2 regions of the Isoptericola sp. NPDC019693 genome follow, and region 2 is predicted to be linked to the other one. Evidence: riboswitches for the same ligand, from Rfam matches in the RefSeq annotation. Region 2 holds a riboswitch; the other holds the start of a gene.
The links. Region 2 has a riboswitch for FMN ahead of pnuC (nicotinamide riboside transporter PnuC). Riboswitches for the same ligand answer to the same signal wherever they lie in the genome.
Positions count from the first base shown of each region.

Region 1: another riboswitch for FMN. It lies ahead of ribD (bifunctional diaminohydroxyphosphoribosylaminopyrimidine deaminase/5-amino-6-(5-phosphoribosylamino)uracil reductase RibD); the one in region 2 lies ahead of pnuC (nicotinamide riboside transporter PnuC).

Region 1 covers NZ_JBIRXP010000001.1:894,408-897,800, reverse strand. Annotated here, with positions in the region: gene der (ribosome biogenesis GTPase Der) at 1-706, shown strand, start outside; gene ACH436_RS04280 (hypothetical protein) at 747-1,790, shown strand; FMN riboswitch at 1,889-2,018, shown strand; gene ribD (bifunctional diaminohydroxyphosphoribosylaminopyrimidine deaminase/5-amino-6-(5-phosphoribosylamino)uracil reductase RibD) at 2,157-3,224, shown strand; gene ACH436_RS04270 (riboflavin synthase) at 3,228-3,393, shown strand, end outside.
Region 2 covers NZ_JBIRXP010000002.1:142,412-145,804, reverse strand. Annotated here, with positions in the region: gene ACH436_RS06105 (DsbA family protein) at 1-320, opposite strand, end outside; gene ACH436_RS06100 (hypothetical protein) at 393-644, shown strand; gene ACH436_RS06095 (TetR family transcriptional regulator) at 655-1,470, shown strand; FMN riboswitch at 1,573-1,715, shown strand; gene pnuC (nicotinamide riboside transporter PnuC) at 1,841-2,560, shown strand; gene ACH436_RS06085 (hypothetical protein) at 2,651-3,337, opposite strand; gene ACH436_RS06080 (GPP34 family phosphoprotein) at 3,376-3,393, shown strand, end outside.

The DNA.
Region 1 (3,393 bases), on a different contig from region 2:
CGTCGACGAGACCGCGGGCACCACGCGCGACCCGGTCGACGAGCTCGTCGAGATCAAGGGCGTGCCCTACTGGTTCGTCGACACCGCGGGCATCCGCCGCCGCGTGCACCAGACACGGGGCGCGGACTTCTACGCCTCGCTGCGCACGCAGGCGGCGATCGAGAAGGCCGAGGTGGCCGTCGTCCTGGTCGACGCGTCGCAGCCGATGACGGAGCAGGACACGCGGGTGATCTCGCAGGCGGTCGACGCGGGCCGTGCGCTCGTGATCGCGTACAACAAGTGGGACCTCATGGACGACGACCGTCGCCCGTACCTCGAGCGCGAGATCGAGAAGGACCTGGTGCAGGTGCAGTGGGCGCCGCGCGTCAACGTCTCCGCCCGCACCGGCTGGCACACCGACAAGCTGACCCGCGCGCTCGAGACGTCCCTCGAGTCGTGGGACACCCGCATCCCCACCGGCCGGCTGAACGCCTTCCTCGGTGAGCTCGTGGCCGCCCACCCGCACCCCCTGCGGGGCGGCAAGCAGCCGCGCATCCTGTTCGGCACGCAGGCCTCGACCCGCCCGCCGCGCTTCGTCATCTTCGCGACGGGGTTCCTCGAGGCGGGCTACCGCCGCTTCATCGAGCGACGCCTGCGCGAGACCTTCGGTTTCGAGGGGTCGCCCATCGAGATCAGCGTCCGCGTGCGGGAGAAGCGGCGTCGCTGACTCGCCGATGAGCTGCCGATGAGCTGCCGATGAGCTGCCGATGAGCACGGACCCGATGGCCCGTCGTGGTCGCCTGCTGCGCCTCGGCGCGGCGCGCGACACGTCGGCGGTGCGCCACCTGGTGACGTTCCTGGTGGTCGCGGTGGCGACGGTGCTGGTGACGAGGTTCCTGCTCGCCGCGTCCGGCTACCCGCAGGTGGGCGGAGGCGGGCTGCACGTCGCGCACGTGCTGTGGGGCGGGCTCGGCATGGCGCTCGCGGTGGTGGTGCTGCTCTCCTGGGTGGGACCGGCGCCGCGGTCGCTCGGGGCGGTGCTGGGCGGGGTCGGCTTCGGGCTGTTCGTCGACGAGATCGGCAAGTTCGTCACCTCGGACAACGACTACTTCTACGAGCCGACGGCAGCGCTCATCTACGCGGTCGTGGTGGTCCTCGTGCTCCTGGTCGAGGCCTTGCACGGCCGGCGGGCGCACCATCCCGCGGAGTACCTGGCCGTCGCGACCGACCGCGCCGTCGCCGGGGTGGCCGGCGGCTTCACGGACGCGGAGCGCGACGAGGCGCGCTCCCTGGTCGAGCGGGGCCGGGGCGAGCCGGCCGGCGACGAGGTGGCCGCCCTCGTGGAGGCCGTGCCGCGCGACGACGTGACCGTGCCCGACCCGGTGCGCTCCCTGGTCGTGCGGGTGTCGGCGTGGTTCGCCGGCGCCATGGAGCACCGGTGGGCGGCCGCGGTCGTCGTGGTGGCCGTGCTGGGCACCGGCGCGGGCTCGGTCGTCGTGGCGCTGCGGGTGCTGCTCGGGGGCGTCGCCGTCCCGGCCTGGGTGGGCGTGGGCATCCTCGGGGCCGTCGCCGTCACGGTGGCGTGCGTCGTGCGGGCCCTCGTCGTCGGGCCGGGGGACCACCGCGCCGGCGCCGTGTGGGTGCGCCGCGGGGTCCTCGTGAGCCTGCTGGTCACCCAGCTGCTCGCGTTCCGCGCCGTGCAGTGGGTGGCGGTCGCGGGGCTGGTGGTGGACCTCGTCGTGCTCGCCGCCCTCGGCGTCGCTCTCGGGCGGGACGACCAGCGCCGCGCCGCCGGGCCGCGGGCGCACTGACCGGCGCCGGACGACGCTCCCGCCCGTGAGACGTCCGCCACTCGGGCTTGCCAGGCCGACACGCGGCGTGGCACGGTCAGCGATGACGAGCGAATTGCTCGCGTGCTCTGGGGTCGGTGAAATTCCGAGCCGGCGGTGATAGTCCGCGACCCGGTCACAGCCTGTGACCGGTTGATCAGGTGAAACTCCTGGACCGACGGTCAAAGTCCGGATGGGAAGCGCACGCGACGGCTCCCCGTCCGGTCCGTCCCCCGGCCGCCTCGGCCGGCGTCGTCCGTCGTGACGACCCGTGACCGGTCGGCGCGAGCACGTCCGACCCCGCCTTCCTGCCCCGGGGTCCGCGACCGGACGACAGGGGCAGGACGGATGAGTGCCACCACGGCGGAGCGCGCCGCGATGCAGCGTGCGCTGGAGCTGGCCGCGCGGGTGCCGGCCCGCGGGCCCAACCCCCGGGTGGGCTGCGTGCTCCTCGACGCGGACGGTGCGACCGTCGCGGAGGGCTTCCACCGCGGCGCGGGCACGCCGCACGCGGAGGTCGAGGCCCTGCGCGGGGCGACCGAGGCCCGCGGCCCGGGCGGCGCCCGAGGCACCACCGCCGTCGTCACGCTCGAGCCCTGCAACCACCACGGCCGTACCGGCCCCTGCGTGGACGCGCTGCTGTCCGCCGGCGTCGCGCGCGTCGTGCACGCTCAGCACGACCCCAACCCTGCCGCCTCCGGCGGCGCCGCGCGCCTGCGTGCCGCAGGCGTCGAGGTGGTCGGGGGCGTCCTCGCCGACGAGGCCCGCGCCCTCAACGCCACCTGGACGCGCGCTCTGGAGCTCGGCCGCCCCGTCGTGACCTGGAAGGTCGCGAGCACGCTCGACGGGCGTTCCGCGGCCGCCGACGGCACGTCGCGCTGGATCACCGGGCGCGCCGCGCGGCAGGACGTGCACCGCCTGCGTGCCGGCGTGGACGCCGTCCTCGTCGGCACCGGCACGGCGCTCGCCGACGACCCCGACCTCACCGTGCGCCACGCCCCGCTGACGGGCCCGCAGCCCGACCGGGTCGTCGTCGGGCTGCGCGACCTGCCGGCGTCGTCCCGCCTCGCCCGCGCCGCCGCGGCGGGCGAGCCCGTGCTGCACCTGCGCACCCACGACCCCCACGAGGTCCTGGAGGTGCTCTGGTACCGCGAGCACCGCCACGTGCTGCTCGAGGGCGGGCCCGCCCTGGCGGCCGCGTTCTGGCGCGCCGGGCTGGTCGACGACGTCGTCGCGTACGTCGCGCCGGTGCTGCTCGGCGTGGGCGCGGCCGCGGTCGCGGACCTCGGCATCGGCACGATCGCCGACGCCGCGCGCCTCGACCTCCTCGACGTCGCCGTGCTGCCCCGGGACCCCGACGACCCCACCGACACCCCCACCGTGCGGCTCGCCCTGCGGCCGCGGAAGGAGCGCTGAGTCATGTTCACCGGAATCGTGGAGGAGCTCGGCACCGTCGTCGCCGTGCGCGAGCACGCCGACGGCGCCCGCCTCACCGTCGCGGCCACCACCGTGCTGGACGGCGTCCGGCTCGGCGACTCGATCGCCGTCGACGGGTGCTGCCTCACCGTCGCGGAGACCGGCGAGC
Region 2 (3,393 bases):
CGGGTGCCGGCGGCCGTGTAGAAGGCGCTGAACGCCTCCGGGCCGTGCTCGGTCTGCACCGCGGCGGCGACGCGGCCGATGCCGCGCGAGGCCTCGATCTTCGCCCGGTAGTCGGCCGGGATGTCGCGGTCCTTGTTGAGCAGGTAGAGGCTCATCAGCCGGAACGTGAGCTGCACGTCCCGGTGCTGCGCGACCTCGAGCGCCCAGCGCGACGTGATCCAGGCGAACGGGCACAGCGGGTCGACGTAGACGTCCACGACGGGGACGCTCGCGGTCGTGGTGGTCGCGGTCTCAGGCGCGGTGGTGGTCCCGGAAGTCACGCCCGCCACCTTACCCACGCCCGGACGGTGCGTGGCGGCGACCGCGCGGGGCCGCACGGGTAGCCTCGGCCCGTGCGCAAGGTGCGGTGGGCGAGCGTGTGGACGGTCGTGGGGGCGTGCGTCGTCGCGCTCGCGATGCTGTGGGTCGTGCTGCGCGGCAGGGTCTGGGCGTGGATCCCGTTCTTCCTGGCCGCCGGGGTCGCGGTGCGCGAGATCCGGTACCTGCAGCGGGCGCGCCGTCCCGCCGACGCGGGCTTCGACGAGCCGCGTCGTGCGACACCGGGGGGCGACACCGGCCGACGTCGTGGCCGCCGCTCGGAGTAGCCTCCGTGGCATGACCGCCGTCCGGACGCACACCCACGCCCAGGCCGTCGACGCCGCGATCGACCTCTTCTCCCGGCAGGGCTACGAGCAGACCACCGTCGAGGAGATCGCCGACGCCGCGCGCGTCAGCCGTGCGACCTTCTTCCGCCGCTTCCGCTCCAAGGAGGACGTGGTCTTCGCGGACCACGAGCTGCTCCTCGAGGAGGTGGTGGTGATGCTCGCGGAGACCCGCCCCGAGGCGCGCGCGAGCGAGGAGTCCGGCCGCGCGCCCGAGCGGGCCTGGGACCCGACCACCGACCCGTACCTCGAGGTCTGCCGCGCGGCGCGTCTGGTCTTCGACCACCACGTGGGACAGCGCGAGACGTCGATCGCACGCCACCAGCTGCTGCAGCAGGTGCCCGCGCTGCGCGACCGCGAGCTGGTCACCACCCACCGGTACGAGCGCGCGTTCACGGCGTACCTGCGCGACACCCTGTCGCCCGACCGCTCCACCACGACGATGTCGATCGCGTTCGCGGCGTCCGTCGTCGCCGTGCACAACGCGATCCTGCGTCGCTGGCTGCGCAACCCCCACCTCGACCTGCGGCCGGAGCTCGAGGAGGCGTTCGCCGACCTCCGGCACGCCGCCGTCGCCCCGTTCACGCACGACGACGAGCCCGCAGCGCCGTCGTCCGCCGCCGCGGGCGACCCGGGCACCGCCGACGTGGCCGGCGAGCCGCGCACCCTGGCGACGGGAGGCGACGGCAGGCGCGTCGTCGTCACCGTGCTGGAGCCCGGGGCCGGGCCGGACGACGTCGCGCGCGCCGTCCGCGACGCGCTGGCCTGACGGCCGACGCGGACGGGACGACCCGGTGCACGGGAATGCCGCTGTGGCATCCTGAGTTGTGCAGGACGCCGCCGGGACCTCCGGCGGTGGCAAGACACGCACGTACGTGCTCCGGGGTCGGTGAAATTCCGAGCCGGCGGTGACAGCCCGCGACCCGGTCTCCTCGTCAGAAGCCGAGCGAGACCGGTTGACCTGGTGGAACTCCAGGGCCGACGGTCAAAGTCCGGATGGGAGGAAGCACGTGCGGCACACGCCCGTCAGGGTGGGTGCCGCCGGGCGTCGTGTCGTCGGCGACGGCCCTCCGGGCCGTGCTCGGCGAGCGCCGACCCTTCACCCCCGGACGCCGCACCTCGGACCGGGAGAGTGAACGATGGACGCGATCGACGCGTTCTTCAACGCCACGCTGACCATCGGCGACCAGCACATGTCGTGGCGCGAGATCGTGGGCAACCTGTTCGGCCTCGCCTCCGCACTCGGAGGCATGCGCCGCAAGGTGTGGGCGTGGCCCGTCGGCATCGTCGGCAACCTCGTCCTGTTCACCGTCTTCATGGGCTCGTGGTTCGGCGACTCCAGCCGCGCCGACATGCTCGGCCAGGCCGGCCGTCAGGTGATGTTCCTCATCGTCTCGATCTACGGCTGGGTGCAGTGGCGCCGCACGCAGCGCGCCGACCTCGAGGTGCGCGCCGACGGCAAGATCCCCGCCGACGGCGGCGCCGCGGTGCACCCGCACTGGGCCTCCTGGCGGGCACGGGTGGGGATCGTCGTCGTCATGGTCGCCGGCACCCTGGTCCTCACGCCGCTGTTCCGCGCCCTCGGTTCGTACGAGCCCGTGTGGTCGGACGCCTGGATCTTCATGGGCTCCCTCGTCGCCACGTACGGCATGGCCAAGGGCTGGGTCGAGTTCTGGCTGGTCTGGGTGGCCGTCGACGTCGTGGGCGTGCCCCTGCTCTGGTCCGCCGGGTACTACGCCACGGCGCTCATGTACGTGTTCTACGGCGTGTTCACGCTGACCGGCTTCTTCGTGTGGTGGCGCGTGCACCGGCGCGAGCAGGCCGAGGCGGGGACGACGACACCCGCCGTCACGCCCTGACGGCGCTCGGCGCGGCAGTTTGGGCTCGGCGCGGCAGTTTGAACTGCCGCGCCGAATCCGAACTGCCGCGCTGAACGTGGCCTGCCGGCGTCAGTCGTCGATGTCGAGGACGGTCGACGGCGTGGCCGCCCGCGCCTCCAGCCGTGCGTCGGCCAGGACGGCGCCGACCAGGTCCGCGGGGCCGCCGAGCGCCACCTCCGCGGTGTAGATCGGGAGCCCGAGGAACCACCGCCGGTGCTCCGGCCAGACGTGGGAGGGCAGCTCGACCGCGTCGAGGAGCCCGGTGACCGTCCGGGAGGTCCCCGTCCAGACGTGGTACTCCCTGTGGGGCAGGCGAAGCCTGTCGGCGAGCGGCCTGGCGACGAGCCGGTCGAGCAGCTCCTGCTCCGCCTCCCGCCGCGCCTCGGCGAGCTCCTGCGCGGAGGGCTCCGGCTCGTCCGGGTCCCAGGCGAGCATGACGGCGACCCCTGACGACGCCACACCGCCGCCCGGCGCGTAAAGGTTCGGCCAGCCCTCCCACAGCGTGCCGCGCAGCGGCGACTCCCCCGTCCACGGGTCGAGCACCTCGAGCAACGCGTCGAGGCGCGCCGGGACCGCGTCCAGGTCCAGGTCGCCCTCAGCGTCCCGGGGCAGGGGCACGACGGCGTAGGCGGCGTACGCCTGCGGGACGGCATGGCCGAGCGTCGGGCCGAACTCCCCCAGCAACGGCAGGATCCATTCCCCCGCGCTCGGATCGTCGTCCCAGCGCGCGCCCACACGGGCGAGGTCGTCGGCCATCCCTGGACCCTAGGCCGTGGGTCCGCCAGGATCGACGAGTGATCATCGCCGAGGAC